One region of the Noviherbaspirillum sp. ST9 genome, then DNA from elsewhere that is predicted to be linked to it. Evidence: predicted binding sites of a transcription regulator. Region 1 holds the regulator's gene; each other region holds the start of a gene.
What was found. The regulator FNR, encoded in region 1, switches genes on or off when oxygen is low (the NO sensors DNR and NnrR bind a similar motif). The targets are predictions, from matches to a motif close to TTGATNNNNATCAA.
Positions count from the first base shown of each region.

Region 2: the regulator FNR is predicted to act here: its motif matches at 8,686-8,699, upstream of ACNOHI_RS04945 (bacteriohemerythrin).
Region 3: the regulator FNR is predicted to act here: its motif matches at 1,407-1,420, upstream of ACNOHI_RS14665 (universal stress protein).

Region 1 is NZ_JBLWFR010000005.1:53,722-63,899, forward strand. Features, by position in the region: gene ACNOHI_RS12180 (DUF1631 family protein) at 1-823, opposite strand, end outside; gene ACNOHI_RS12185 (pseudouridine synthase) at 969-1,685, opposite strand; gene ACNOHI_RS12190 (hypothetical protein) at 1,792-2,289, shown strand; gene ACNOHI_RS12195 (GAF domain-containing protein) at 2,286-3,626, shown strand; gene ACNOHI_RS12200 (exopolyphosphatase) at 3,764-4,702, shown strand; gene ACNOHI_RS12205 (oxidoreductase-like domain-containing protein) at 4,756-4,956, shown strand; gene ACNOHI_RS12210 (thiamine pyrophosphate-dependent dehydrogenase E1 component subunit alpha) at 5,110-6,072, shown strand; gene ACNOHI_RS12215 (alpha-ketoacid dehydrogenase subunit beta) at 6,084-7,073, shown strand; gene ACNOHI_RS12220 (hypothetical protein) at 7,094-7,507, shown strand; gene ACNOHI_RS12225 (methyltransferase domain-containing protein) at 7,508-8,416, opposite strand; gene fnr (fumarate/nitrate reduction transcriptional regulator Fnr) at 8,667-9,437, shown strand; gene ACNOHI_RS12235 (hypothetical protein) at 9,497-9,754, opposite strand; gene ACNOHI_RS12240 (FixH family protein) at 9,954-10,178, opposite strand, start outside.
Region 2 is NZ_JBLWFR010000002.1:342,704-352,881, forward strand. Features, by position in the region: gene pflB (formate C-acetyltransferase) at 1-299, opposite strand, end outside; gene ACNOHI_RS04910 (AMP nucleosidase) at 445-1,959, shown strand; gene ACNOHI_RS04915 (4'-phosphopantetheinyl transferase family protein) at 1,956-2,723, opposite strand; gene ACNOHI_RS04920 (YitT family protein) at 2,828-3,532, opposite strand; gene ACNOHI_RS04925 (acyl-CoA dehydrogenase family protein) at 3,813-5,063, shown strand; gene ACNOHI_RS04930 (MFS transporter) at 5,119-6,339, shown strand; gene ACNOHI_RS04935 (acetoacetate--CoA ligase) at 6,363-8,336, shown strand; gene ACNOHI_RS04940 (hypothetical protein) at 8,338-8,589, shown strand; gene ACNOHI_RS04945 (bacteriohemerythrin) at 8,920-9,324, shown strand; gene ACNOHI_RS04950 (acyltransferase family protein) at 9,356-10,178, opposite strand, start outside.
Region 3 is NZ_JBLWFR010000006.1:57,133-67,310, forward strand. Features, by position in the region: gene ACNOHI_RS14660 (universal stress protein) at 1-848, opposite strand, end outside; gene ACNOHI_RS14665 (universal stress protein) at 876-1,337, opposite strand; gene ACNOHI_RS14670 (EAL and GGDEF domain-containing protein) at 1,555-4,023, shown strand; gene ACNOHI_RS14675 (ATP-binding protein) at 4,148-6,349, shown strand; partial or broken gene ACNOHI_RS14680 (alkaline phosphatase PhoX) at 6,611-7,183, shown strand; gene ACNOHI_RS14685 (LysR family transcriptional regulator) at 7,189-8,151, opposite strand; gene ACNOHI_RS14690 (hypothetical protein) at 8,321-8,617, shown strand; gene ACNOHI_RS14695 (DUF2798 domain-containing protein) at 8,650-9,096, shown strand; gene ACNOHI_RS14700 (hypothetical protein) at 9,166-9,354, opposite strand; gene ACNOHI_RS14705 (DUF2242 domain-containing protein) at 9,467-10,048, shown strand; gene ACNOHI_RS14710 (DUF3820 family protein) at 10,054-10,178, shown strand, end outside.

The sequences.
Region 1 (10,178 bases):
GGCGGATGAAATCCTGTACCGACTCGGCCTGGCCGGCGTTCGCCGTGGCAGGGCCGGCGCCTGCAGGGACGCCCTGCAGGTTTTCAAGCATGCGCTGCAGGCCCGGCATGACGCGTGCGCTCAGGTTCGGATCCATCGCCGGCGCACCGAAATAACGCTGGTTGTGCGCCGCACGTGACTTCTGTGCCTGGAAGCGGCCGGTAACGCCCGATGACTCGAACACTTCCCGGATGGAGTCGTAATAGCCCGGCAGGTGCTGCGCCAGGGCATTGGACAGGTGCTCGAACAGGACCTTCGCCTTGGCATCGTCCGGCACCGTTTCCTTGATCGCCTCATAGAGCGCACGGGCAAGGATGTAGGGACGGAACGGATTCTCGCGCTCCTTGGCCTCGCGCTGGCCGTGCAGCTGCGCGATGATCACATTCAGGCGTCCAATGTTTTCTTCATTGGCATCACGCATGCGCTGCGTCAGGCGGCCGACTTCGATCTGGTGCGTGACGACATCGTCGTCGATGAGGCTCAGTTCATCCGCCGTCTTCTTGCGCAAGCCCGGACGCAGGTCGACGTACATGGTCTGCATCGCGCGGTCGAGGCTGTTCTTGTACAGATCGTCCATGCGGCGCAGAAAGACGTTCCCGTCTTGCCGGAGAAAGTGCCGTACGGAGGTGAGCGCGGATTGGTCGAGTCCGGACTTGGCGCCGGCCAGGAGTTCGACGATGTTCTTGTCGGTATCCTGCATGGCGCGCTGCACAACAGAGAGTAACCCCAACAGCGCGCGTTCCTTCGCCGCCTGTAAAAGACGCTTGTATTCAGTATCTGCCATGCATTCGACGAGGGGATTTTGCGATGGGATATATATTATTCCCAAATGTCGCCTGTGTAGCTTCCCGGAAACTGGAACCCCGTTCAATTCATTGACGCACGTCACCACGCTACCAAAAAGCCACAGTCCTGCCCCTGCGATGCTGTCATTCAGACATCAACAGCGCGAGTTCGTCGTCATCGAGAAAGCACCACTCTCCTTCTTCCAGCCCGAGGTGCTCGAGCGTCAACTTGCCGATGGCGGTTCGCTGCAACGCAGCACAATGGTTGCCCGCAGCGGCGAGCATACGCTTCACCTGGTGGTACTTCCCCTGCTCGAGGATGATCTCCATCTGGTGGTCGCCGACGCGCTGGCAGGATCGCGCAGCGATCGGTGCCGGCTCGTCATGCAATTGCACACCGGCCAGCAGGAGGCCGACCAGTTCGTCCGTGACCGGCTCGGCCGTCGTGGCCAGATACAGTTTCGGCACGTGCCGCTTTGGTGAGGACTGCGCATGGATGAAGGCGCCGTCATCCGACAACAGCAGAAGGCCGGTCGTGTCATGATCCAGCCGTCCGACCGGTTGCACGTCGCGCCAGGCGAATTGCTCGGGCAGCAGTGTGAGAACGCCGGGGTGATGGCTGGGCTTGCGCGAACATTCGTAATTGGAGGGCTTGTTCAGCGCGAGGTACACCCGCTCGCGATACGCCCACTCCTCGTCGAAAATCGTGAAGGCCAGTCCTTCCGTTTCAAAGCTTGCCCGATAGTCGTCGACCACCGTTCCGCCGATCGTTACCTCGCCGTCCGAAATCAGTTCGCGGCACCATTTTCTGCTGCCGAATCCCTGCGATTGCAGGATGCGGTCCAATGTTTGTTTAGTCATCCCGGCACTCTACCAGAACCCTTCCTGCCGCATTTTCCCGGCAATGCAAACCGGCGGATTCGAAGGTATGATCTGTCGGATAAAACATGACAAAACATCCACCCCTATGACCGTGACCAATGAACCTGTCCTGGACGCCGCGCACGCCGCATTTTTCCAGATTGGCGTTAGCATGGGGATCGCCGCATGCACACGTGACGCCGTGCCGGTCCATGTACGCGCAATTGGCTGCCGCATTTCTCCCGACAGGCGGCAAGTGACGATGTTCGTGCCAGTGGGGCAAGCGGAGCCGGTGCTGCAGTGCATCCGCGAGAACGGCGCGGTGGCCGCGGTGTTTACCGAGCCGACGACGCATCGCACCGTACAGGTCAAGGGACGCGACGCGGTGCAGGTCCCGCTCGAGGCGGGGGATCTCGATCTGGTCGTGGCATACCGCGAGGCATTCGCACAGGAACTGGGGCGGATCGGATTTCAGCACGCGATGATCGGCACATTACTGGCGTTCCCGGCGGCCGAGATTGCCGGCATCCGTTTCACCCCGGCGGAAGCCTACTCCCAGACACCCGGGCCGAAGGCGGGTGCACCACTGGCGAGGACAGCATGACGATTCGGCTGGAAGCGATACGTGAGTGCTTCGAAGGCGTCGTCCCGGCAACGATGTCGACCGCGTCGCCGGACGGCACCCCCAATCTCGCCTACTTGTCGCAAGTGCAATTTGTCGATGGCGACCATGTCGCGCTGTCTTATCAGTTCTTCAACAAGACGCGTCAGAACATCATGGCCAATCCCCGGGCCTCGTTGATCCTGACGCATCCTGTCACCGTCGCGCAGTACCGGCTGACGCTGCAGTACCTGCATACCGAAACGTCCGGACCGCTGTTCGAGGTGATGCGGGCGAAGCTTGCAGGCATTGCATCCCACACCGGAATGGGCGGCGTCTTCCGGCTCCTTGGTTCGGACGTGTACAAGGTGCTTGCTGTGGAGCGACTGGCCGGCGAATCGCTTCCGGCGCCTGTGCCACCCTGCAACCTCTTGTCGGCACTGCGTACCACGACTGCCCGCCTGGCAGCCTGCACGGATCTCGAACGCCTCATGGCGGAACTGTTGTCCTGCCTGAGGCAGCAATTCAATATCCATCACGCGATGCTTCTCCTGCTCGATGAGCCGGGATCGCGCCTCTACACGGTCGCGAGCATGGGGTACGAGGAATCGGGCGCTGGTTCTGAAATTCCGCTCGGCCAAGGCGTGATCGGCGTCGCCGCGCGTGAACGCACCCCGATCCGCATCGGGCACATGACGTCCGAGTACGCCTACAGCCGTGCCGTGCGCGAAAGCGCCGAGAACAGCGAATGGGCATGCGCCCTGGAAACGGCGATCCCGCTGCCCGGACTTCCGTCGCCGCGAAGCCAGCTCGCGGTACCGTTCACTGCCGCACAGCGCCTGCTCGGCGTGCTTTATGTCGAAAGTCCGCTGGATCTCCGCTTTGCCTACGACGACGAGGATGTGCTTGTCAGCGTCGCCGTCCAGTTCGGCATGGCGATGCAAATCCTGCAGGCAGCCGCGGCCGACGCGGGCGAAGACGCGGCGGCGCCGCCTCCTGCACCGCCGCGCCAGGAAGGTGCGCCGCTCGTGGTACGCCATTTCGCGGAAAACGACAGCGTGTTCCTCGGCGACGATTACCTGATCAAGGGTGTCGCCGGTTCCATCCTGTGGACGCTGTTGCGCGATTTCTTCGACAAGGGCCGTTCGGAATTCACCAACCGAGAACTGCGCCTCGACGCGCGCGTACGCCTGCCCGACGTCAGCGACAACCTCGAAGCGCGCCTCATCCTGCTCGGAAAACGTCTGGTGGACCGCAGCGCGCCGATCCGCATCGAGAAGACCGGTCGTGGACGTTTTCGTCTCTGCGTCGAACGCCCGCTGACCTTGCACGCCGCTTGAGCGACTGAAATTTCCCCCGTCAACGACTTGTCCCCAACACGGCGGCAGGCGTAATATTTCTCCACGGCAGCGCCCGGATGGATAGGCGTTGCGAAAAACATATTCAGAGACCGCAGTTTTCCGGCCAAGGAGCCTCCATGCCTGCAGAAGACCAGAAATACCGCCTTGTGACGCGCAGCGATTTTGATGGACTGGTTTGCGCAGTGCTGCTCAAGCACCTCGACATGATCGACGACATCAAGTTCGTCCATCCCAAGGACATGCAGGACGGGAAGATCGAGATTACCGATCGCGACATCACCACCAACCTGCCCTACGTGCCGGGTGCCCATCTCGCCTTCGACCACCATTTTTCCGAAACCCTGCGCAACGCGGGCGGCAAGACCAACCACATCATCAACGCGCGCGCGCCCTCCGCTGCCCGCGTCGTTTACGACTATTACGGCGGCGAGATCGCCTTCCCGGCCGCATGGAACGACATGATGGCCGCCGTCGACAAGGGGGACGCGGCGCAGTTCAACCGCGACGAAATCCTGCATCCCGAGAAGTGGGACCTGCTGAACTTCCTCATGGATGCGCGCACCGGGCTCGGCCGCTTCCGCGAGTTCCGCATCTCCAATTACAACCTGATGATGGACCTGATCGATTACTGCAGGAACCACAGCATCGAGCAGATCATGGAACTGCCGGACGTGAAGGAGCGTGTGAACCTGTATTTCGAACACGAAGCGAAATTCAAGGATCAGCTCACGCGCTGCTCCACCGTCCACAAGAATCTCATCGTGCTCGACCTGCGCAAAGAGGAAACGATCTACGCCGGCAACCGTTTCATGATCTACGCCCTCTTCCCCGAAACGAACATTTCGATCCATGTGCTGTGGGGATTGAAGAACCAGAACACGGTATTCGCCACGGGCAAGTCGATCATCAACCGCAGCTCGAAGACCAATATTGGCGAGCTGATGCTGAAGTACGGCGGCGGCGGGCACGAGAACGCCGGCACCTGCCAGGTGGACAACGACAAGGCCGAACAGGTATTGCAGGAGCTGGTGGCGAAGATCAACGCTGACGGCTGAAGCACGCTAAAATCGCGGTTCGGGCGCGCCAACCCTTGCGCCCGGCCGCCGACATGACACACGATTTTCCCGACCTGCCGCCCAAACCCTTGCCGCCCGAACCGCCCGAAGATGGCGACTGCTGCCGCAGCGGCTGCGAGCCCTGCGTGTTCGACCTGCACGCGCTGGCAATGGAGCGCTACCGTGCCGAGCTGAAGACCTGGGAAGCGCAGATCGCCCGGCTCATGCACGACGACAACGTCGACCTGCCCTGAATGCATCCGCGCGGAAACCTTCGCTGCGGGCTTTCCTAAAACTTCATTCAATTCATCTTAAAAAAATCTTAAGCCCGTTCCGGGCCGTGCTGCTGCGCCGGTTCGCGATTTAGACTTCGTCCCTCGATTCCGAACCGTTGAAGAGGGACATTCATGAATCACACTACAACCGAGGGCAGCCCCGCATCCATGCTCGAATGCATGATGCTGATCCGGGCATACGAAGAAAAAGCGGCCGCGCTGCAGGCCGCCGGCAGCATGGCGGGCACCTGCACCGCCGTTGGCCAGGAGGCGTCGGCGGTCGGCGTCGTGCGCGCCCTGCGCGCATCCGACCGCATCCTGACCAACCATCGCAGCGCCGGCCACCTGCTCGCGCGCGGCGCCGACGCGGGCCGCATGATGGCCGAGGTGATGGGTCGCAGCACCGGCTACTGCAAGGGCAAGAGTGGCTCGCTGCACATCTCCGCGAAGGAACTGGGCGTCGTCCTGACGTCGACCATCGTCGGCGGCGAACTCTCCCTGGCCACCGGCGTTGCGCTCTCGACCAAGATGCTCAGGCAGGACGGCATCGTCGCCTGCTTCTTCGGCGACGGCGCTGCCTGTGAAGGCATCTTCCATGAATCGCTCAACCTCGCATCGGTATGGGACCTGCCCATTCTCTACGTCTGCGAAAACAACCAGTGGCAGGCCTTCGTGCACCGCAAGGAAACCATGAACATCGACCACGTCAGCGAATGGGCAAAAGGCTACGGCATGGCCACCCGCACCGTGGACGGCAATGACGTCGAGGCGGTCCATGCTGCGGCGGTGGAAGCCGTCGCGCATATCCGCAAGACCGGCAAGCCCTACCTGCTGGAAACCTATACCTATCGCCTGCGCGGCCATTTCGAGCCGGACGACCAGTCCTATGTCGACGCGCGGGAACTGGCGGAATGGCGCGCGAAAGACCCGGTCGTCATGACGCGCGAACGCCTTCTGAAGAATGGAACACTGAAAGCGGATGACATCGCGCTGATGGAAGAGCGCATCGCCGCGGAAGTGGAACGCGCGGCTGCCTTCGCTGCTGCCTCACCCTTCCCTGTCCCGTCCGAACTCACTACCGACGTCTACGCTTGAGGAGTACCACCATGCCACACATTACCGTCAATGAAGCCATCGAACACGCATTGGCCGAGGAAATGCGCCGCGACGCGCGCGTGCTGATGTTCGGCGAAGGTGTCGCGACCAAGCGCAAGGAACTGGCGAAGGAATTCGGTCCGCTGCGCATTCGTAACACGCCGCTCGCTGAAGGCATCATCGCGGGAACGGCGGCCGGTGCCGCGGCAACCGGATTGCGTCCGGTGGTCGACATGCTGTTCGCGCCCTTCCTCTGCTTTGCGATGGACGAGATCGTCAACAGCGCGGGCAAACTCCGCTACGTGTCGGGAGGCCAGTTCGAATTCCCGATGGTCGTACTTTCCATGACGGGAAGCGGATGGACCGTCGGCGCGCAGCACAACCACAACCTCGAAGCCTGGTTCGTGCACAGCCCTGGACTGAAAGTCGTGATGCCGTCGAATGCCGCCGATTTCAAAGGACTGCTGAAGTCCGCGGTCCGCGACGACAACCCGGTGCTCTTCTTCGTCGACATGCCGCTTGTTCATGCCTCGGGGGACGTGCCCGACGGTGAACATGTCGTCCCGCTCGGCAAGGCCGCAGTGCGGCGCAAGGGTGCGGACGTCACGATCATTTCCTACGCGAAGATGGTCGATACCTGCATGCAGGCGGCCGCACAGCTCGAAGAGCGCGGCATCGATGCGGAAGTGATCGACCTGCGCACCCTCAAGCCCCTCGACGAGGAAACGATATTGCGTTCGGTGAGGAAGACCGGCCGGCTGCTCATCGTCCATGAGGCGAGCCGCATGTGCGGTGTCGGCGCCGAGATCAGCGCGATCGTGGCAGAACATGCTTTCAGTTCGCTGAAGGCGCCCGTCATGCGCCTGACCGGGCCTGATGCACCCACGCCTTCGAGCTATGTACTGGAACAGGCCTTCATGCCTCAGCCGGACGCTGTCGTGGCCGCCGCACTCCAACTCGCTGGACACACCGCCGCCGTCAAGGAAGAACAACTCGTCTGAAAAAGAAAGGAAGAACGATCATGCACACCACTCCGTCCCTCGCCCAAACTCAACCCGCCTTTTCCACCGCCGGCGCGCTCTGGCTGAAGCTTGCCGTCCTGTACCTGATCGTCGGGGTCGGGCTAGGCATCATGATGGGGGCCAGCGAGGACTTCACCATGCGACCGGTCCACGCGCACATCAACCTGCTCGGCTGGGCCACAATGGCCGTGGCGGGACTTGTCTACAGCGTATTTCCGCAAGCGGCAGCGAGCAAACTCGCGAAGGCGCACTTCTGGCTGCACAACATTTCGCTGCCGGTGATGGCGGTTTCGCTGGCCTTCGTGATCGGCGGCCAGCGCGGCCTCATCCCCGTGCTCGCGTTTTCGGAAATCGTCGCCGCACTCGGAATCCTGGTCTTCGCGGCGAATATTTTCCTTAATTTGAAGAAGTAATCAGGCGTAGGCCGGGATGCGTTCGTCGACGACGACGCATTCCGCGCGCATCGCCTGCTGCAGCGACGGCAGTGATCCGCCGGCGCGATACTGGAAGCTGACGCGCAGGGTGTCGCCCGCTACAACCTGCACCGGTTCGCCCAACGGCAGCACCATGTAATGGTTAAGCCAGTCGATGGTCGTGCCCTGCTTCACGAGCACGGTCAGGATGTTCTTGGTGATGAAGCGCAGCGCATTGACACAGCCGGACTGTGTCATCGTGAAACACCCTTCCCACTGGATTATTTCGGAAGTGTCCTGGCTGAAGTCGAGGACACTGTATACAGCAGGCTGCGCCAGCTCGACGCTGCCGGCCTGGATGTGCGAGGGCTCCTGGAACTGGACGATCGGCGCCTGGTAACCATGGAAGTCGTACGCCTGCTGGAGCGGCTGCACTGCCATGATGGCAGCCTCCGGCAGGAAAACCGGGAGCTTGCCGCCGAAGCGCGCGCGGTAGCGGCGCTTGAACGCTTCGATCATCTGCACCTGCTTTTCGCGCAGCATGCCGACGTGGATCATTTCGCAGATCACGACGTCGACTGGCTCGGGTGGCAGGTATTCGAACGCGTCGGCATGGATGACTTCGACCTTGTCGCCGCCCTTGTTCCTCGCCAGGAGGCGGCGTGCCTCGGCCACAAGCTCGGGGTTGAACTCCACGCACCAGACCTTCTCGGCCTTGGCCGAGGCAAACCAGGACAGCACGCCGGTGCCGCCGCCAAGCTCCAGCACCTTCGCCCCCGGAAACACGGCAGCGTTGATGGCAGCCTTGAAGCCGTCCATACGGCGGCTGTCCATCAGCATGTTGTGGTGGTAGTGCAGCGGGATGAATTGTCCCAGATAGCAGCTTTCGATCTCGCGTTCGGTCAGCATGTGTCTCCCTGCGGATATGGGTAGTTGGGCGCAAGCATTTGCGGAATGAGGTACATTATCGACCCCCGCCCCGAATCCAATTCCGCAAGATGCGCCAGGATTGCCATCCTGTTCACCCGTTTTGGGTGAGTTGGCACGGGGTTTGCATGACATTGCTTGACCTGGCTCAATTCAAGGCCATAACAGCAATTATTCCTAAAGTTTGGAAAAGGGCTCGAAAATGATCCTGCACCGCCTAAATCCTGCCGACATGACTCAAACCATCCCGTTCCCGCCCCAGCAAGTGCAGCAGCCGACCGCTACCGTGCATGAGCTTCGCGCCCGCTGCTCGGCGTGCAGCATGCATCAGCTGTGCTTGCCGATGGGATTGAACGAGCTGGACATGGCGAAGCTGGACCAGATCATCGGCCGCCGCCGCAAGGTGCCGCGCGACGCGCACCTGTACCGCGTGGGTGATCCCTTTACCAACCTGTACGCCATCCGCCTGGGCCACTTCAAGACGCATCAGATCAACCCGAGCGGCGATCAGCAAATCACCGGTTTCCAGATGGCCGGCGAGCTGCTCGGCATGGATGCCATCAGCACGGACCGCCACCATTGCAACGCGATCGCGCTGGAAGACAGCGAAGTCTGCGAAATCCCGTTCGCCCGCCTGGAAGCGCTGTTCGCCGAGATGCCCACCCTGCTGCATCACTTCCACCGGATGATGAGCCAGGAAATCACCCGTGAGCAAAGTGTCATGCTTTTGTTGGGGAATATGCGCGCGGAACAGCGTTTCGCAGCCTTCCTGACGAATTTGTCCGCACGTTATTCGGTACGCGGCTATTCGTCCACCAGCTTCCAGCTGCGGATGACGCGTGAAGAGATTGGCAACTATCTCGGCCTGACCATTGAAAGCATCAGCCGCCTGCTGTCCAAGTTCAAGAAGCAGGGCTGGATCAAGGTGAACAACCGCGAACTGGAATTGCTCGACCCGACCACCCTCAAGGCAGTCGCCCAAGGCACGCAGTCCTGCGCCTGAACGCGCGGTAGCGGCCAAAAAGAAGGCGAGCGGCGCATGGCGCCCTCGCCTTTGTTTTTTTACAAGCCCCGGAAGTTGCGCCGGCCTGCGGGCGCCTCGTTTGGCACGGCCATCAGGTAGAAGGTGAGCATGCTGGCAAGTGAACAGAACAGCCAGAAGCAGAAGAACCCGATGCTGTAGACCGCCAGCGGCTTGATGTCCGGATATGTCCCGAACAGCGACAGGTCGTAGGGGTCGAACATCGAGAAGAAAAATCCCTCCGCAACGATCGCCACCAGAAACGACGGCCACAAGACGACCATCATCAGTCGCGCCATCAACCTACCCTCCTTTCACTCCGAACAATCGGTGTAAAGCTGTACCGGGATTTAGCACTGGTCACCATTCCCACTTTCGAACTATTGACATTCCCGATTTCGGGAACCTCATTCACGAGAATGAGAACGATCGTGCTGCGGATATTGTGCACCAGCATTGAATTTGTTGCCAGACGTAAGACAATATCCTACTTCGGAGTTACCTTTGGACCGTCTGGTCCGCCTTCATATCAACCTGCTTCTGCTGCGGCCACATCCACTCGCCAGCAAGGCGCCAGTCGCGCTGCTCGCCTTCGACCACCACATTCCAGCGCGCGATATCGAGAAGAGGCACTGCAATGGCGAACTGGCCTTGCTGGTCTGCCGTTGCCTCGAGTTTCAAATCTTTCATCGGCTGCGTCGAGTGCACGAGGTTCACGTACAG
Region 2 (10,178 bases), on a different contig from region 1:
TGCGCGGTGATGGATGCGATAACGTCTGCCGACACCGACAGCACGCCGCCATTGCGGCGCTCCTGCGCGAGCAGATCGTTGAATACGTCCATCTGCTTCGTTGTGCGCGCGGTCGGCCCCGAGAGAAAGCGGTCATTGCCCCGATACTCGGTGTAGTTCTGCTGGATGAAGTCCCGGACCGCAATGGCTCCGCGCCAGTCTTCACCGCGAAAGCCGCGCCATGCGTCGCGCTTTTCCTGCGCTGCCTTTTCAATCTGTGCTGCCTTTTCGATTACTGCTGCTTCAACAACCGTGTTCATGATCGAATCTCCTGAATGCGCCGGTTCGACACACGGTGCAGGAGTGAGTTCCAGCGGGAATGCTTCGCAGGCGTGGACATGCCGTTACAATAGCTGCAATGGGCCGTGTGCATTCCGGCCGCATTCACCTCTCAGGAGTAGCAAGTTGCTTAGCCCTAATCACATCACGGCCGAACGTTTTGACGATGCCGTCGACGCGCTGCGGCGTATTCGCGAAATTTACGATTCCAGCATCACGCATCTGCGGGACCACCTGCAGCGCTTCGTCAACGGCGAGCGCTTTCCGTCGCGCGTGCGAGCCTGTTATCCGTATGTGCGCATCCAGACGGAGACGGTTGCGCGGGCCGATTCACGCCTGTCGTACGGCTTCGTCGCGGGGCCGGGTACGTTCGAAACCACGATCACGCGACCGGACCTGTTCGAGAACTACTACACGGAGCAGTTGCGGCTCCTGCTCAAGAACCACAGCCAGAACCAGCACGTGCAGCTGGAGGTGGGGGTGAGCGCCCAGCCGATCCCGATCCACTTTTCATTCGCACAGGACGACCATATCGAAGGCAGCATGACGGCAGAACGCCGCCTTGCGCTGCGCGACATGTTCGATTTGCCGGACCTCGGCGCGATGGATGATGGCATCGCCAATGGCACGTACGAGCCGCCGCCCGGAGAAGCGCAGCCGCTCTCGCTGTTCACCGCGCCGCGCGTGGACTATTCGCTGCATCGCCTGCGCCATTACACGGGAACGGCGCCGGAGCACTTCCAGAACTATGTGCTGTTCACGAACTATCAGTTCTACATCGATGAATTCGTCCGCCTCGGACACGAGATCATGAACCGTGTCCCCGACCCGGATGCGCCTGCTGACGAGGATCACTACATTGCCTTTGTGGAACCGGGCAATGTCATTACGCGCCGCGTCGGCGAGGCGGTGCAGGAAGGTGACGATATCGGCAAGGCGCCGCCGCGGTTGCCGCAGATGCCCGGCTATCACCTGATCCGCGCCGACGGCAGCGGCATCACCATGGTCAACATCGGTGTTGGCCCGGCCAATGCGAAGACCATCACCGACCACATTGCCGTGCTGCGTCCGCATGCATGGATGATGCTCGGCCACTGCGCGGGGCTGCGCAATACGCAGCAGTTGGGCGACTATGTCCTGGCGCACGGCTATGTGCGCGAAGATCATGTGCTGGACGAAGACCTGCCGCTGTGGGTGCCGATTCCGCCGCTTGCGGAAATACAGGTTGCACTCGAATCGGCGGTGGCTGAAGTGACGCAGCTGAAGGGCTATGACCTCAAGCGCGTCATGCGCACCGGGACGGTGGCCAGCACCGACAACCGCAACTGGGAGCTGCTTCCGCAGCGTACGCCGGAGCGTCGCTTCAGCCAGAGCCGCGCGATTGCGCTGGACATGGAGAGCGCCACGATTGCCGCCAACGGTTTCCGCTTCCGGGTGCCGTATGGCACCTTGCTGTGCGTGAGCGACAAGCCGCTGCACGGAGAGATCAAACTGCCCGGCATGGCCAACCAGTTCTATCGGGAGCGCGTCGACCAGCATCTGCGCATCGGCATCCGCGCGGTCGAGCTGTTGCGTCGCAAGGGAGTAGACAAGCTGCACAGCCGGAAGCTGCGCAGCTTTGCCGAGGTGGCTTTCCTCTAAGTGACTTTCAATCGAAGGATGGTGATCCTGTCGCAGCGCCCTTCGATCGCAAGGGCGCCGACATAATCCTTGGCGATGGGCAGGTCCGCCGTCGTCCAGTCCTCGATCGCGGTGCGCGGCGGCGGCAGCCGCAACCAGCCTGACGCGCGCCGGTCGCATTCCACCGCGTAGGCACGCAGCGGCAGAGCGACGCCCATGCCGGTCGCTTTCGAAATGGCTTCCTTGCGGCTCCAGCAGCGTACCGTGGCGACTTTGCCGTCGGGCATGCGGCGCAGGGCGGCGATCTCGTCGGGGTGGAGTCCCGCTGCGAGATCGTGGTATTCCTGCGTCGCGTTCGTCATTTCGACGTCGATCCCGACACGAGGGAATCGGGAAACCGCCACCCATACCTGGCTGCCGGCGTGGCTGACATTGCAGCCGACGGAGCATCCGGGGAGTTCGGGCTTGCCCCAGGTATTGCTGCGAATGATCTGCGCCGGATCCATGCCGCCGTAATGCACGGCTACACGACGCAGCATCGTTCGCCCCAGGAGGTTGCGGATACTGTCTTCCTGACGCGGGAATCGTGCGGCGCGGGCGTGCTCGTCCTGCAGCGTGTTTTTCAGGGCGAAGGAATGGAGCGCCGTCTGGTGGCGCCAGTCAAAGGAAAGACCGATGCAGAGGGCACTGCCATCGGTCAGCGCAGGGTAGTCGAGGTCGAGCGGGGAGTTGGCGTCGACCTTCAGATCAACCGGGGCGCTTATATGCGGTGAGGCTGCAGGCATCGTTTTTTCGGATCGCATTGTCACTCGGCAATAATACGGCAGATTCGGGCACGACGGGCGTCCTATCTCGACGACTTCCGTGGTGCGCCGCCACATTTTTACACTCAGATCGCCATATACCGTCCCGGCTTGTGGTTCACTGCCAAGGTCAGGTTCAGCATTGCTGCGCCGAGGAGCGAGATCGCGACAGACGTCATGGAAATCATGGGAATCGAAAGCATGAGAATGGTTGCATCGAGTCCGAGCTGCACGAGGCCGGCACGCAAGCCGTAACGCTCCTGCAAGTACAGAACCAGTACATTGATGCCACCGAGGCTGGCCCGGTGGCGGAACAGCACCAGCAGTCCGACGCCGCAGAGCAGGCCGCCCATGATGGCGCCGTACAGCGGATTGAGGTTCTCCATTGTGAACACCAGCGGCAGGAGCTCGGAGAACGCCGAAAGCAACCCGACGGCGGCAAACGTTTTCAGCGTGAATTTCCATCCCATCTTTTTCACTGCGAGAAAATAGAAGGGCACGTTGATGGCAAAGAAGAGCTTGCCGAAGCTCAAGCCGGTGAAATAGTGGAGCAGGAAGGCGATGCCGACCGTGCCGCCCGTGACAAGGTGCGCCTTGCCCAGCATGGCAACGCCGAGCGATACAAGCAGGGTGCCGGTTACCAGCGCCTGCATGTCGTCGAAGAGCGTGTGCTGCTGCAGCGCTTTCGTCTGTCCCGACTCCCGATCGTGCTGGTCGATCATGGCAGGCAGGGTCTCGGTTGGAACCGGGCCGGGCAGGGCGGCCGCAGCGTGGCGGTTATGCATGGTCATGGAATCGGTATGGGATCGCAACATCTTGTGAATGCAGGATCGATCACGAAGGTTAATGTGCGCGCAAGCTTAATCCACTCGCGTCGCGGATTTTATTGACCTCGATCAAGAATTTCAAACCCCGCGCGGCGGACGGCGCATGCAGCGAATTTATAACTTCGGATGAGAAGCATTCATTTGAATGATTGTTCGGGGCCAATTACCATTTTCCGCAGATTGATCGGCGTGCAAGAACGCATTCCAACGATCCATCGATTTCATCATTTTTCAGAGAGACCCCATGGATTTCGAGTTTTCACCGCGTGTCCGGCAGCTCAAGCGGCAGTTGCAGGATTTCATGGACAACTACGTGGTGCCGAACCTGCCGCTGTGGCGCGAAGAAGTCGGTGACGGCCTGCAGCATCCGCAATGCATGGAGGACCTGAAAGAGATCGCGAAATCCGAGGGGCTGTGGAACCTGTTCCTTCCCGCGCTTGAAAAGGAGCATGGCGGCCAGGGACTGACGAACCTCGAATACGCGCCGCTGGCGGAAATCATGGGCCGGGTGCATTGGGCGGCGGAGGCATTCAACTGCAGCGCGCCTGATGCCGGCAACATGGAGCTGCTGCACATGTTCGGCAGCGAAGCGCAGCGCGAACGCTGGCTCAAGCCGCTGCTCGACGGCAGCATCCGGTCCTGCTTTGCGATGAGCGAGCCCGACGTCGCTTCATCCGACGCGACCAACATCCAGCTTTCGATGCGGCGTGAGGGCGACGAGTACGTCATCAACGGGCGCAAGTGGTTCATTTCAGGCGCAGCCCATCCGTTATGCCGTTTCGCCATCGTGATGGGCGTGACCGATCCGGATGCGGAAGTGCATCGCCGGCAGAGCATGGTGATCGTGCCTTTCGACACCCCGGGCCTCAAGATCGTGCGCAATATACCGGTGATGAATCACAGCTTTCCGGGCGGGCATTGCGAAATGGTGTTCCGCGACGTGCGCGTCCCCTCCGGCAATCTCATCCATGAGGAAGGAGCCGGTTTTGCCATCGCCCAGGCGCGCCTCGGCCCTGGACGCATCCACCACTGCATGCGCTCGATCGGGCAGGCCGAGCTGGCACTGGAGCTGATGTGCGAACGCGCGGCGGATCGCCGCACCTTCGGCCGCTATTTGCACCAGCATGCGAACGTTGCCGAATGGATCGCGCTGTCCCGCATGGAGATCGAGCAGGCTCGCCTGCTGGTGCTCAAGACCGCGTGGATAATCGACCAGTACGGTTCCAAGGGAGCTGCACGCGAGATTGCAATGATCAAGGCGATCGTGCCACGGCTGCACACGACGATCTGCGATCGCGCGATGCAGGTGTTCGGGGCGATGGGGCTAAGCCCCGACACGCCGCTGGCCGAGTTGTGGACATGGGGAAGGGTGCTGCGCATCGCGGACGGACCCGACGAGGTGCATCTGCGCACCGTCGCGCGCCAGGAAATGGACGCGGCGGCGGAAAGGCGCGGCGCGACTTTGCCCTACCTGAATACGCCCGATCTGGTTTGACACTAGAATGATTGGCATTGCATACACAAGACGCAGCATTGCCTCATTCGGTTTCATGACTCTTTCCAGTCCAGAACAGTCCGGCGTCACCGGCATCCCCGCGCTCTCCGTTCCCTTGCTGTCGCTAGCCGCCTTCGGCAGCGGCATCTCATTGCGCGTGACAGATCCGATGCTGCCGCAACTGGCGCAGGAGTTTTCCGTATCGCTCGGCGATGCCTCCAACGTCATCACGGTGTTCTCGATTGCCTACGGCCTGTCGCAGCTGTTCTTTGGACCTGTCGGCGACCGGTATGGAAAGTACCTTGTCGTCGCCTTCGCCACGCTTGCCTGTGCGCTGACTTCGCTTTTCTGCGCGCTGGCCCCCGGCTTTGTTCCCTTGCTGGCCGCGCGGTTAACGGCTGGCGCGACGGCGGCTGCCATTATTCCGCTGTCCATGGCATGGATTGGCGACGTTATTCCCTATCACCAGCGTCAGCCGGTGCTGGCGCGCTTTCTGATCGGCCAGATTCTCGGGCTTGCCACGGGGGTCCTGATCGGCGGGTTGGCGGCGGACGCCGGCAACTGGCGCCTGCCGTTCTTTTTCGTTGCCGGCGTCTTCCTGCTCGTCAGCCTCGCCCTGTTTGGTTTGAACCGGAGGCTTCCCGAGGCGGCGCGCAAGGTGCGCCGTGCCGAAGGCGCCGTCATTGCGCGGATGGCTGGCGAGTTCCGGCACATCCTTTCGTTGCCATGGGCGCGCATGGTACTGCTCACGGTCTTCCTCGAAGGCGCATTCCTGTACGGCGCGTTCGCCTTCATCGCGTCCCACATGCATCACACCTACGGCATGTCGCTCACCTCATCCGGCGCGCTGGTCATGCTCTTCGGGCTCGGGGGCTTCGTGTTCGCGGTGGCATCGGCGACGCTGGTGCGCAAGCTGGGTGAAGTCGGATTGTCCCTGTGGGGCGGGGTATTCGTTGCGCTCGCGCTGCTCGGCACAGGACTCGCCCCTGTCTGGTGGTGGGCAATCGGCGGATGTTTCGGCGCCGGCCTCGGGTTCTACATGTTGCACAACACCTTGCAGATCAACGCAACGCAGATGGCGCCGGAGCGGCGTGGCGCGGCGGTGTCTGCGTTTGCCTCGTGTTTCTTCATGGGGCAGTCGGTCGGCGTGGGAATCGCCGGTGCGCTCGTCGGACGTCTGGGCACGTCCAATGTGATGCTGGTCGGCGCCGTCGGCGTGCTTGCCGTTGCAGTTCGTTTCAGCCTGAAGTTGAAGTCGCGCCCGGCGCGTCAATAAAAAAGACTCGAGGAGACAAAAGCATGAATGACCATCCGCGTCCGTTGTGGACGCCCAGTCCTGCCCGTATCGAAGCCAGCCGCATGAAGGAGTACATGCGCTGGCTCGCTCGCGAGAAGAAGGTCAATGTCGACAGCTATGAGGCGCTGTGGCAGTGGTCGGTCGACGAGCTGCCCGCGTTCTGGGAATCGATCTGGCAGTACTTTGACATTCGTAGCAGCAAACCGTGGGAACAGGTCCTGGATGGGATGAAGATGCCCGGCGCCACCTGGTTCACCGGCAGCCGACTCAATATCACGGAACAGGTCTTCCGTTTCCACCGCGAGGGAGAGTCCGGCGAACGGCCGGCCATCATCGGCAGGTCCGAGGTGAGACCGACGGTCGAGCTGTCATGGAATGCACTCCGCAGCCAGATCGCCGCCGTTGCCAACGCACTGCGCGGCATGGGCGTGCAGCCCGGCGACCGCGTCGTCTCCTACCTGCCGAACATTCCCGAAACCGCGGTCGCGTTCTATGCCTGCGCCAGCATCGGGGCCATCTGGTCGAGCTGCTCCCCCGACATGGGCACACCCAGCGTGCTCGACCGCTTCGGACAGATCGCACCGAAGGTCTTGCTGGCGGTCGATGGCTACCGCTACGGCGGGAAGGATTTTGACCGTTTGGAGGTGGTGAAGGGCCTGGTAAAGGCCTTGCCCAGTCTTGAACAGGTGGTGCTGCTGCCGTACCTCGACAAGGAGGCGCGGCTCGACGGCGCGCATTCCTGGCAGGAATTGCTGGTGAACGACACCGAAATGCATTTCGAGCAGCTTCCGTTTGACCATCCCTTGTGGGTGGTCTACTCATCCGGCACCACGGGCATGCCCAAGCCCATCGTCCACGGCCAGGGCGGTGTGTTGATCGAGAGCCTGAAAGGCCATGGATTGCACACCGGACTCGGCGAGCAGGACAGGTTCATGTGGTACTCGACGACCGGATGGATCATGTGGAACTCCCAGGTGACAGGACTCCTGCTCGGCGCCACGATCGCGATCTACGACGGCAATCCCGGATATCCGGACCTTGGCACTCTATGGAAGTTCGCGGAGGAGGCGGACCTGACCGTATTCGGTGCCGGCGCCGCGTATTTCGCCAACTGCATGAAAGCCGGCATCGCACCGCGCAAGCTGGCGAAGCTGGATCGGCTGCACACCATCGGTTCGACCGGCTCGCCGCTGCCCGCGGAAGCCTTCACCTGGATCTACGATCAGCTTGGTCCGGATATCCTGCTGGCCTCCATCAGCGGCGGCACCGACATCGCCGCAGCCTTCGTCGGCGCCTGCCCGATCATTCCGCTGTATGCCGGCGAAATGCAGTGCCGCTGCCTGGGCATCGCGGTCTATGCAATGGACCAGGAGGGCCGGCCGCTCGAAGACGAAGTCGGCGAACTGGTGGTGACCAAGCCGATGCCTTCGATGCCGCTCTACTTCTGGAACGATGCACAGGGCCTGCGTTATCGCGACAGTTACTTCGACATGTATCCCGGATGGTGGCGGCATGGCGACTGGTTGCGCATCACGCCGCGCGGCGGGGCCATCATTTACGGCCGCTCGGATACGACCATCAACCGGCATGGCATCCGCATGGGCACCAGCGAAATCTATCGTGTCGTCGAAGCGATGCCGGAAATCCTCGACAGCCTGGTGGTCGACCTGGAATACCTTGGGCGGGAGTCCTACATGCCGCTATTCGTTGTGCTGCGCCCCGGCGTCACGCTCGACGAGATACTCAAGGCACGCATCGCCGAGGGCATCCGGACGGCGCTGTCCGCGAGGCACGTGCCGAACGACGTGTTCGTCGTAACGGAGGTGCCGCGCACGCTGACGGGCAAGAAGATGGAGCTGCCAGTCAAGAAACTTTTGCTGGGCATGAAGGTCGATGAAGTAGCGAACCCGGATGCCATGAGCAACCCGGGCAGCCTTGAATTTTTCGTGGACTTCGCACGGCACCGGGAGGCGTGACATGCAACAGGAGCAGGACTGGCATACCGAAGCGTACAAGGGCATGGAGGTGCATGTGACCGCGCTTCCGAAGGACGAACGGGGCAAGGCCTGGGACTATACCGTGCGCGTTACGCAACCCGGCGATGATTCCACGTCCGAAGGCGAACTGGCCGCCGAATCCGGCGACGACAGCGATTTTCCCTCTGAAGAGGCGGCGGTGGAGGCCGGCTTCATGCGCGGCTACTCGATGGTCGACGCGATGTTCCAGTAGCGCGCGTCTTTCCGCCGTCCGCGTGTTGCATTTTCTGAAATGCAGGAATGCGCCTCTCTTATTTACAGGAATGGACAGGCGAACTCCGCCCGAAACTTGATCCAGGTTAAGGTTTTCGACACATTTCCCATTGGCATGCCGATTGCTTATGCTCGTTCCTCGTCTTGATCCAGGATAAGGCATTGCCTCCTGGCCTGACGCTCACGGCCCCAGCCCCGCCGAGAGACGATACTGCCGCGAGGGTGCATGGCGGTGTCGTCGGCAGTCCTGTCGGTACAACGTCCGGCATCACCGCGCCACCTCGACAATCTCACTGGGAGCACAAAAAAAATGACATATCTGACATGGTCCAATGACCTCGCCGTGGGCAACAGCTTTATCGATGGCGATCACCAGAAGCTGATCGACATGGTCAACCGCCTTCATGTCCTCATGTCCGAGGGCAAGGGAAAGGATGTCCTCGGCAAGGTGCTGCATAACCTGATCACCTACACCAAGGAGCACTTCCGCCGCGAGGAAGACCTGATGCGCAAGATCAGTTTCCCGGGGCTGGCCGACCACAAGGCCGAGCATGAAAAGCTGCTCGCGCAGGTCCTCGAACTACAGGCGAAATTCGAAAGCGGTGCCGCGACCCTGTCCATCCAGGTACTCCACTTCCTGCGCGACTGGCTGATCAATCACATCGGTAAATCGGACAAGGAACTGGCCCTCGCCACACACGATATGGCGCATTAAGACAAGACCAGCCGCCCGAGGGCGGCTGGTTTCAGTTCGACGGTGCGTGAGCGGAGCGGGAGGCCGTCCGGGCCGGCGATGTCAGCGCGGCCAGTGGTTGTTCGACCCAACGATGGAAGACCGCACCCGCCGCAATGCTCGCAAGCCAGGCGAGCGCCACGCCGCCGGCCTGCAACTCAGGCACAGCCGGCACATAACGCGTAAAGAATGCATTCACGATCAGGCATACCGGGAAGTGCACCAGGAAGACCGCATAGGAAATGCGTCCGAGGTAGCCGACCAGACGATTGTCCTGGCCCGGTAGCCGGATGATGCCGCGGCAGGCCGGTACGAGCAACAACGCGGTGCCGAGTGCGACGGCGATACGGCTCCGGAACTCAAGGTCGAGCGCAAGTCCGCCCAGCAGCAGGATCAACCCCGACAAGACCAGGACCCGGAGTGACGTGCGGGCGCGCTCGGACGCCCACCACGCAAGCGCTCCAAGTCCATAGCTGCCGAAGAAGTAGGGGCCCCACGCGTCCCAGGACGAATCGAGATTGAAATAAAGCAGCGACGCGGCCGTGCAAAAGGCCACCAAGGCCGGCGCCATCCGCGTGGGCATGCGGGGATGCGCCGCGATATGCAGGATCAGGGTCATCATCACGAACAGCTGGAAGTCGATGGCGACGTACCACGCGCCGGCCGAAATCGACTCCACGCCCAGCACGCCGTGCAGCAGGAGGGCATGCGCCAGGATCTGGCCGAGGCTCGGCATTGCCGAAATGGAATCATGCGTCATCCATTGCGCCGCGAGCGCGGACGCCGCGACCGCGAGAAGCATCGCTGCCATGAATGCAGGAACCAGCTTGACGAAG
Region 3 (10,178 bases), on a different contig from region 1:
GCCGACATCAGCACCGGCAGCGTCATCGACTCCAGCAGCGTGCGGGTGACGCCGCCCAGCATGATTTCGCGGAAGCGCGAGTGCCCGTAGCAGCCGGTCACCAGCATGTCGGAACCGAGGTCTGCCGCGAGCGACAGCAGGGAATTGCCGACATCGATGCGCGTCTTCTGCCGGATCACGTTCACCTTGACGCCATGGCGTGCGAGGTAGAGGGCGATATCGGCGCCCGGCACATCGCCGTGGGCGTCGCCTCTTTCCTCGGCATTGAACACCGCCACCTCGACGATATCCGCCCGCCGCAACATCGGGATCGCGTTGACGACCGCGCGTGTCGCACTCACCCCGGCGTCCCATGCCACCAGCACCCGTTTTCCGATGCCTTCGAAGCGGCCGGCGTGCGGAACAACCAGCACCGGACGTCCCGCATTGAGCACGACGTATTCCGGGAAGTCGGGCAGCACCACCGGCGATGGTTCATCCGGGTTGGCCTGGCCCAGCACCAGCAGGTCGCTGTAGCGGCCGCGCAGTGCCAGCCCGGCGCCGGCCTCGTCGTCGATCATGGCGCTTTCCCAGGATCGCACGTCCGCGTTCTGCATCTGGGTCTCGAAATCGTCCAGCGCGTGGCGCGCCCGCTGGCGCAGTGCTTCGAGGTGATGCGCGAGATGGTTCGAGGCGGGGGGAACCATCGGGTCCATCATGCCGGATTGGTAGATGTAACGCGAGACACCGGTCGTCGCGACGCCGACCAGATGTGCGTTTTCCTGCACGGCGATCGACGCGGCCAGGTCAATGTACTGCTTCGCATGCCGGCACTTGTCCGCATGCACGATGATGGTCTTGTATGACATGTCGTCCTCCTTCGGTGAAGTGACTCGTCAGTGTTTCTCCTTCTTCCTCCGGTAAACCAGCACCGGGATATCGCACAGCGAAAGCACTTTCGATGTAACGCTACCCACCAGCAATTGCTCGATGCCGCTGCGCCCGTGGGATCCGATAAAGATCAGGTCGCAGTTCATTTCCCGCGCCATCTCGACAATCTTGTGCGCGGGCTTGTTCGAATGGACGGTCATGGCCGTCACCTTGAGCCCGGATTCGGCGGCCGCGCTGCACAGGCCGGCCAGGTAACCGTCGCCGGTCTTGCGCGTCGCCTCGCGGAATTCCTCTTCGGTAGGATAGGACGGCGGAATGATCTCGACGCTGACCGGATACTGGTACTCCGGCGCAACATGGAGTCCGACAACTTCCGCATCGCACATGGCGGCAAACTCGACGCCGGCCAGCGCGGCGAATTCGGCCAGCTCGGACCCGTCGGTCGGGACTAGTATCCGCGTATACATGGTGTCGCTCCCCTTGGTTTCCCTTGAATCCACTATAGTCACGCACTGCAGCAAATGCACGGCACCCGGTTGATCTCAGTCAATCAATCCGGGAAAAGGGCGGCGGCATGTCTCCCTGCGCTGCGGCCCAACACTTCCTCGAAGAACCTTGTGTCGGTGTATCGGTCGAACCGGAAGATTGAATTCCAGTTACTAGAAACAATTCCAAGGAACCGCGGTGCTGCCGCCTATCGAACCCTACCGCGCGATTGCCGAAAGCGCGGTCGATCCTATTTTCGTCAATGACCCAAGCGGTTGCGTCCGTTACGCCAATCCGGCGGCGGTGAAGATCTTCGGCTATTCCGAAGAGGAGTTCGCCGGGGCCTGCCTGCACGACCTCATCCATCACCATCGTCCCGATGGCACGCCCTATCCCCGCGAGGCATGTCCCTTGTATCGCGCGTATACCAACGGCAAAAGCGTGCACGAAATCGTCGAGACCTTTGTCCGCAAGGATGGCAGCTTCGTCACTATGGCCGCCAGCGTAACACCTGCCCGTGTCGAAGGCGGACAGGAAGCCACGGTCTTCTTCATGCGCGATGTCACCGAGCGCATCCGCGCGCAGCAGGCACTGGCGGAAAGCGAGCAGCGCTTCCGGCTGATCACCAATTCCATGCCGCAACTCGTCTGGGTCATGTCGCCGGACGGCAGGATCAATTACGTCAACGACCGGTTCCGCCAGTATGTGGGACCGCAACTGGATCTTGGCGAGAACTATGCGTCCCCCGTGCATCCCGACGACCAGGAAGCCACGCACCGGGCTGTCGAACATGCGCTGCATACCGGGAATGACTTCCGCATCGAACATCGCGGCAGGGCCGCCGATGGCAGCTATCGATGGTTCCTCGCGCACGGCGTGCCATTGAAGGATGCCGAGGGAAACGTGCTCGCGTGGTACGGCTGCTCCACCGACATCGATGACATCCGTCACGCCGGCGATGCCTTGCGGCGAAGCCAGGAAACCGTGCGGCTGGCGGCGGAGCTGACCAACCTCGGCTTGTGGGAGTTCTACACGGAAACCGGAGAACTGCTCTGGGATGAAACCAACCGCCGCACCTATGGCGTGCCGCAGGACCGTCCGGTCAACTACGACCTGTTCATTTCCTGCATTCATCCGGACGACCGGGAGCGCGTCGACCGGACCGCGCGCAAGTTCACCGTGCCCGGCAGCACCGGCCGCTTCTTTACCGAATACCGCATCCTTCGCCTCAGCGACGGCGCGGAACGCTGGCTCAAGGTCAACGGCGAATCGCTCGTGGACCAGGATGGGCACACGCGCTTCGTCGGCACCACGCTCGACATCACCGACATCAAGCTGGCCGAACAGCGCATTCGCCACGCATCGCAGCGCGACCCCTTGACCGGCCTGCCGAACCGCGCCCTGCTGTTCGAGTATTGCGAGCATCTGCTCGCCATCGCACAGCGCACGCGCAGCAGCGGCGCCCTGCTGTTCATCGATCTCGACCGCTTCAAGCCGGTGAACGACACGTACGGTCATGGCGTCGGCGACCAGGTGCTCAAGCAGGTGGCCAAGCGGCTCAGCGACTGCACCCGGCAGGAAGACATCGTCGGACGTCTCGGCGGTGACGAGTTTGTGGTAGCGTTGCCGCATCCGGATGACGTACACGGCCCCGCAACGGTGGCGCGCAATATCGTCGAGAAGCTGAGCGAGCCCTACCATATCGGCGACCTGCAGCTGCATCTCTCGCCCTCGATCGGGATCAGCCTCTATCCCCGCCATGGCGGCGACCTCGACGCCCTGATCAAGTGCGCCGACGCCGCCATGTACGAGGCAAAGAAGGCGGGCCGGAAGCGCTACCGCTTCTACAATCCCGCCATCGACCAGGGCGCGGACCAGCATCTCCAGCTCGAACTGCGCCTGCGCGATGCGGTCGAGCGCGGCGAATTCCTCCTGCTGTACCAGCCGGTGATGGATGTCGGCAGCGCTTCCCCCTCCGGCGCGGAAGCACTGCTGCGCCTTCCCATGCCCGATGGCGCCATGCTGGCGCCGGCGCAGTTCCTGCACGTGGCCGAGGCGGCCGGCCTGATCAACCGCATCGGCGAATGGGTTGCGCAGGAAGCCTGCCGCCAGCACCAGCAGTGGCGCCAGGCCGGGCTGCCGGCAATTAACATCGCCATCAATGTCGCACCCCAGCAGTTCCGTCAGCGCTCCTTCATCCGCTACCTGGCCAACAGCCTCCAGGATAGCGGCATGGATCCTTCCTGCCTGCAGATCGAACTCAAGGAGAGTTCGGTGCTGGAAGACGTGAACGACACGATCACCGCACTGGAAGAGATCCGCGCCATCGGCATCCGCGTTGCACTCGACGATTTCGGTGTCGGATTTTCGAGCGTGCGCCTGTTGAGCAGCCTGCCGATCGACGCATTGAAGATCGACCAGTCCTTCGTCAGCCGCATCGGCCACGATGCCAAGAGCCAGGTGATTGCCGATACCGTGCTCGCGCTCGGCCGCACCCTGAACCTCCAGGTCGTCGGCGAAGGCATCGAATCGGAAGACATCTTCGACTATCTGCGCGGACATGGCTGCAACCAGGCGCAAGGCTATTATTTCAGCGGCCCGCTGACGGCGGACGAGTTCGTCCACTGGTTTCATGCGGCCCAGCCGGAGCGGCATGCGATGCACTGAGTTTGCGTATTCGCACGAACTTGTCAGCGCGTGAAGAATCCGCTTGACGACGTTCGCCTGCAATGGTTTCCTTCTGACATCCACTTCTCCGTTGCCGGATCGGCGGCAACGACAACAACATTCCATGCGCATTCGAACTCGCCTGCTGTTGCTGGTTCTCGCTGTCCTGGTTCCCGCCTTCCTTGTGGCGGCTTTCGGCATCGTCTACATGTACAAGGAAGAGCGCGCCTTTCACCGCGAGAACATGCGCGAAACGGTACGCGCGCTGGCGCTGGTGATCGACAAGGAGGTGGCCAGGAGGGAGGCATTGCTGCAGACGCTGGCCGCATCGCCCACGCTGGACCGGGGCGATTTCGAGGCCTTCTACCGCTACGCGCAGGCGCTTGCGCAGGGCGACGCGGCCATCATCCTGCACCACATCAACGGCGTCGACCAGATCATTAACACCCGCCTGCCCTACGGCACCCCCTTGCCGAAGCTGCTGCCGGTTGCCCGCGAGCTGCGCAGCCGGCATCCGCCCGACGTCACGCTCATCACCAACCTGTATATGGCGCCGAGCGGAAATGGGCCCAGTTTCGGCGTGCAGGTGCCCGTCAAGCGCGACGGAAAGGTGGTGTATTACCTGATGATGGGGTCGACCGTGAAGGAGTTGCAAACGGTCTTCAGCGAGCAGCGCCTTCCGCGGGAGTGGCATGCCGGGATCGTGGATCGCGACGGCGTCCTGCTCGCCCGCAGCAAGGAACCGGAGACGTACGTGGGCAAGCAGGTGCGCGGAGATTTCGCCGCCGCGCTGCGCACCGGCGAGGGATTCCATGAGGGCCGCACCCTCTCGGGCGTGCCGGCAACGGCGTTCTTCAGCCGTGCACCAACGTCGGGCTGGACGTTCTTCGTCAGCGTGCCCAGCAGCGTGCTCAAGCAGCCGGCCGAGGATGCCGCCCTGCTGATGGCGGGCATTTCATTGTTCGTGATCGCACTGACTGCGCTTGCCGCCATTGCCGTCGCGCGGCGTACCGCACGATCCGTGGAGCTGCTGCGCCGGGCGGCCGAACGGCTCGGACGCGGAGAGCATATCGAGCATGAACACACCGGCACGCTGGAAATCGACGCGGTCAACGAGGCCATTGCCAAGGCGGGCGAGGATATCCGCAATGCGCGCGCCAGCCTGGAACAGCGTGTCGCCGAGGCCGTGGCTTCCGCCGAACGCTCGCAGCGCGCGCTTTTGCAGGCACAGAAACTGGAAGCGCTGGGACGGCTCACCGGCGGCATTGCCCATGATTTCAACAATGTGCTGCAAACCGTCACCACGGGCCTCGAGCTGGCCCGCCTGCGCACGACGGAACCGCTGGCGGTCTCCTCCCTGGAGTCCTGCAAGCGTGCGGTGCAGCGCGCGTCTGAACTGACACGTCAGCTTGCCGTGTTTGGACGGGTGCAGGACGCGCGGCTGGAGACGATCGATCCGAACCGGCAATTGATGGAAATGGCGTCGCTGCTGCGCAGCGGCTTGCGTGCCGACATTGATTTCCAGTTCGATGTGCCGTTGCAGCTCTGGCCCGTCACTGTCGATCCGCTGCAGCTCGAACTGGCGCTGCTGAACCTGACCATCAACGCGCGCGATGCGATGCCGGAGGGCGGCGTCCTGCAACTGCAGGCGCGTAATGAAACGCTCCGCATGCAGGCGGGCGAACTCGCTCCCGGCGATTACCTCCGGCTGACCGTGGCGGACAACGGCGAGGGCATGTCGTCCGAGGTCCTGGCCAAGGCCCTCGATCCCTTCTTCACGACCAAGCGCGTGGGCAAGGGATCGGGCATGGGACTGCCACAAGCCTACGGTTTCGCACGCCAGAACGGCGGCACGCTCATCCTCCGCAGCCGACCGGGCGAAGGCACGCAGGCCGTGCTCTATCTGCCGCGCGCCGACCGGTCCGTAGACACGCCGCGCCAGGATAGCCGGCTGCCCGAGCGCAAGGCCGGGCGCGAAACCGTGCTGTTCGTGGAAGACGATCCGCTGGTACGCGACGTCGTGCCGGCGGCCCTGCAGGAAGCGGGTTTCCGCGTGCTGTGTGCGGCCGATGGAGAACAGGCATTGCGCATGCTCGATAACGGCGAGCAGATCGACCTCCTGTTCACCGACATCGTCATGCCCGGCAACCTCAATGGCATCGAGCTGGCGCAGCAGGCGCGCACCCGTTTCCCCGCCGTGCGCGTCGTGCTCGCTACCGGTTATACCGAACAGCGCGTGCAGCTTCCCGACGTGCGCACGCTCGCCAAACCCTACGAAGTTCCGCAGGCCGTGGACGCCCTGCTCGACGCGCTCGGGTCACGCTGACTTCCTGTCATCAAAGCTTCATCTTTCTGTCATTCAGCGGTCATGCCTGCCACGTAGCATCCCGCCCGTGGACAGGTTTCTTCATTTTTCCGGAATCGACATCGTCATCGTGCGAGACGGCGACGAGGTTGAAGTCGACGTCCAGGGAGAAGGGCCGGTCAAGACCAGGCCGACGTGCTGGTCAACACGCGCATCGCGGCCGATGCCGCCAACCCGCGCTTCTAAGACGATCCGAAGGGCAGTGCCGGCACCGCGCAGAAGGGCAATTCCAACGGGCATATCATCCGCTGGGCGGAGAACAACGGCGATGTGACGGCCACCGGGTTCAAGTGGGATGTGTTCCTGTTCAGAGCACGATCCACGGCCGATGCGAGCAACATCAATGTCTCCAACCAGACGGCGGCGAATGATTTCTCCAGCCCGGACGGGTTGTGGTTTTCGCCGAGTACCGGGCTACTGTGGATCGAAACGGATGACGGTGCCTATACCGACGTGACCAACTGCATGCTGCTGGCTGCGGTGGCGGGCAAGGTGGGCGATGGGGTGAAGAAGACCATCAACAATGTCGATGGCGCTGCGAGCAAGGCAATGGAAACCTATGTGGGCGCATCATTGGGCGAAACCAACTTGCGGCGCTTCCTTGTCGGGCCAAAAGAGTGCGAGATCACCGGCATTGCCGAGACGCAGGATGGGAAGGCGCTGTTTGTAAATATCCAGCATCCGGGGGAGGACACGGCGCCGGTGTTTGGCGATCCGGCTTCGTTCGGGAGCCATTGGCCGGACGGCGTAAGGCTTTCCGCGGTGGCCCGATGCATCGGGTCACCGCAGGGATAATCGCCTCAGCGAACAATCCCCCCTTTGGCAAACGCCTCACTCGTCGTCCCGCTCAAATGCCCGCGCAACCACTTGTGCGCGGGACTCCGCGTATCCCTTTCATGCCACAGCATGTCCACATGCACGTTCGGCAAATCAAACGGCAGTTCCTTGGTAATCAGCGCCCCGGTAATACCCGTAGAAGCAATCAGGTGGCGCGGCAGCACGGTAATCAGATCGGAGGTTGCCACGACACGGCCGGCGGTAAAGAACTGGTTCACCGTCAGCAGGATGCGCCGTTCGCGACCGATCTTGGCCAGCGCCTCGTCCACCAGGCCATGCGCGCGGCCGGAGAAGCTCACCAGCAGGTGGTTCGCGTCGCAGTAGCTATCGACCGTCAAATCTTCGTTCGCCAGCGGATGGTCCTTGCGCATCACGCACACATAACGTCCTGAATACAGCTGTTCATGCCGGATGGGCGAGACCGAGGTGCCCTGCCCGCCCGCCAGCTGTGCCGTCACGCCGGGGAAAAAGCCCACGGCGAGGTCGATGTCGCCACGAAGCAACATCGGGCGCGGTTCGCGCGTCGTCAGCGGGACCATGCGGATCGTCAGCTTGGGCGCTTCCCGTTCAATGGAACGGACCAGCGCAGGCAACCACAGCGCCGCTGTCGCATCTGCCATTGCCAATCTGAAAGTATTGTGAGCGTTGGCAATATCGAAGTTCTGTTCGGGCGCAATCGCTTCTTCCAGGGCGGAAAGCGCCTGCCGTACCGCCGGCCAGAGGTTTTCGGCGCGCGGCGTGGGTTTGACGCCATGGGCGGTGCGGATCAGCAGTTCGTCCCCGAGGGAGTCGCGCAGGCGGCGCAGGGCGTTCGATACGGCGGGCTGGGTCATGGCCAGGCGGTTGGCCGCACGCGTCAGGTTCTGCTCCGTCATGACGGCATCAAAGACGCGGAGCAGGTTCAAGTCCAGTGTGAGAAAACTCATACTTTTGCCCTAATGCATTGATTAATAAAAAGAAAAATCTTTCTCTGGTATTCACAGGGATTATAGCTGATATGCCAAAAGGAAATTGGTTATATAACTGAGCCCTGCCTATACTGCGATGCAACAAAGAGTAACGTTAGTGCAGTGCAACATTGCCTAGGAGCAAAACATGTCGGTTCTTTCCCTCGCATTCCCCGCTGAAGCCATCGCCGCCAATGCGTTGGCCGTTGCCCGTCCTCTGCTGGGCCTGGGCGTTCTTGCCGCCCTGATGGTGGTCTTCAAGCCCCTGCTGGTCGGCCTGCTGCGCGCAGCCCTGCTGGTCGTCAAGCCGCGCAAGTCGCTGGAAGAACGTTCCCAGCGCAGCATGCTGCAAAGCGTGCTGATGCTCAACCGCATGGCCCGCGAATTCGACGGCGTCCAGCCGAGCCTGGCCAACGAACTGCGCGCCATCGCTTCGCGCCACTAAGTGTGAACTAAATCGGGCATCGAGAGCCAAACATGACCACTTTTGCGCACCCGACCATCGCAACGCGTTCGTACGCTTACCGCCGTCCGGCGGATAGCGTGTTCGGCCAGTTGGTGCACCGCCTGCGGCGCTCGCGCAGCCTGGCGTCGATGCTGCCGGCCCTGTTGTTCAGCGGGCTGATGACACTGGTCGTCACTGCGGTAATGCATGTGACTTCGGGCGCGGTGGTGGATGGTTTCGTCGCACGCTGGATGGAAAGCTGGCTGACCGCCTGGCCGATCGCCTTCCCGGTCGCTTACCTGACCGGCCCTGCGGTGTTGAGGCTCGCTGCCGCGATTTCCGCGCCGGCCCGCATGCAGCCGCGCCATCCCGGCCTCGCATTCGGCGACATCGCGGATGCGTCGCGACGCGTTACGCGCCGCAATCGATACGCTGTTTTGCGCGGCCTGAAGCCGACGCACGATTTTAGTGCCGTGTAACCGAACTGTTGTCTCCTCCTCCCTCCTAAGGAAGGATTAGCCCCGCCAGCAAACGCTCGCGGGGCTTTTTTACGCCGTGTCGATGAGACGGCGAGCGGTTTCCAGTGCCTCCGCCAGCGCCGCGCTTTCGCTCGCAGCGTACTGCTCGGCGTTGTGGCGCGGCGGCCGGTCATCCAGCACGAACCACCAGTCCCAGCGTGACCCGACGCGTTCGGTATGCACCTCGATCTTCCGGTCCTTGTAATGATGTTCCGTCATGTGCGCATTTCTCCGGATGCCCGCGGACAAACCGTTCCTCCGAAATTGGTCAAAAGGGATGTTTCCGCAAGCGATAGGCTCTAAGATACACACTCTTCAGGAGGTGTCATACATGCAGACCCTGCGTCCGCTCAACAAACTTGCCATGCTTTTTGCCGTCGCCGGTCTTGCCGCGTGCTCGACCATGGCGTCCAACCAGAAGGTGACGATCCAGGAAGACTTCGCTTCCACGGACGTCCATGCGCACAGTTTTCCGGGGACGGACAGGGCGACCTGCGAGGCGGCACGGCGCGCGCTGTTGAGCCAGGGGTATGTCATCAATGAAGCGAGTCCGGCGCTGATCCGCGGCCGCAAGAATTTCCAGCCGGGCGCGGACGTGCACGTGCAGATCGAATTCCACGTCGTCTGCGCGCCCGACAGCAAGGGCAGCAACAGTACGACTGCCTTCGCCAACGCCGTGCGCGACCGCTATTCGCTCAGGAAGAGCAGCACCTCCGCCAGCCTCGGCGTGCCGGCCCTCGGCTCGCTCTCGGTGCCCTTCGGAATGAGTGACGAATCCCTGGTGCGGGTAGCCAGCGAAACCATCGCCAACAAACTGTTCTACGAACGCTTCTTCGCCCTCGTTGAACGCTACTTCGACGACTCCGCCGTGCCCGAGGAAGAGAGCACCGCCAACAGCATGAGCGATCAGTGAACCCGATTGATCCTGCCCTGCTGGAATTGCTCGTCACGCGAGAAATGCCCTTCGGCAAATACAAGGGCCGCCTGATCGCCGACCTGCCTGGGCACTACCTGAACTGGTTTGCGCGTGAAGGCTTTCCGCC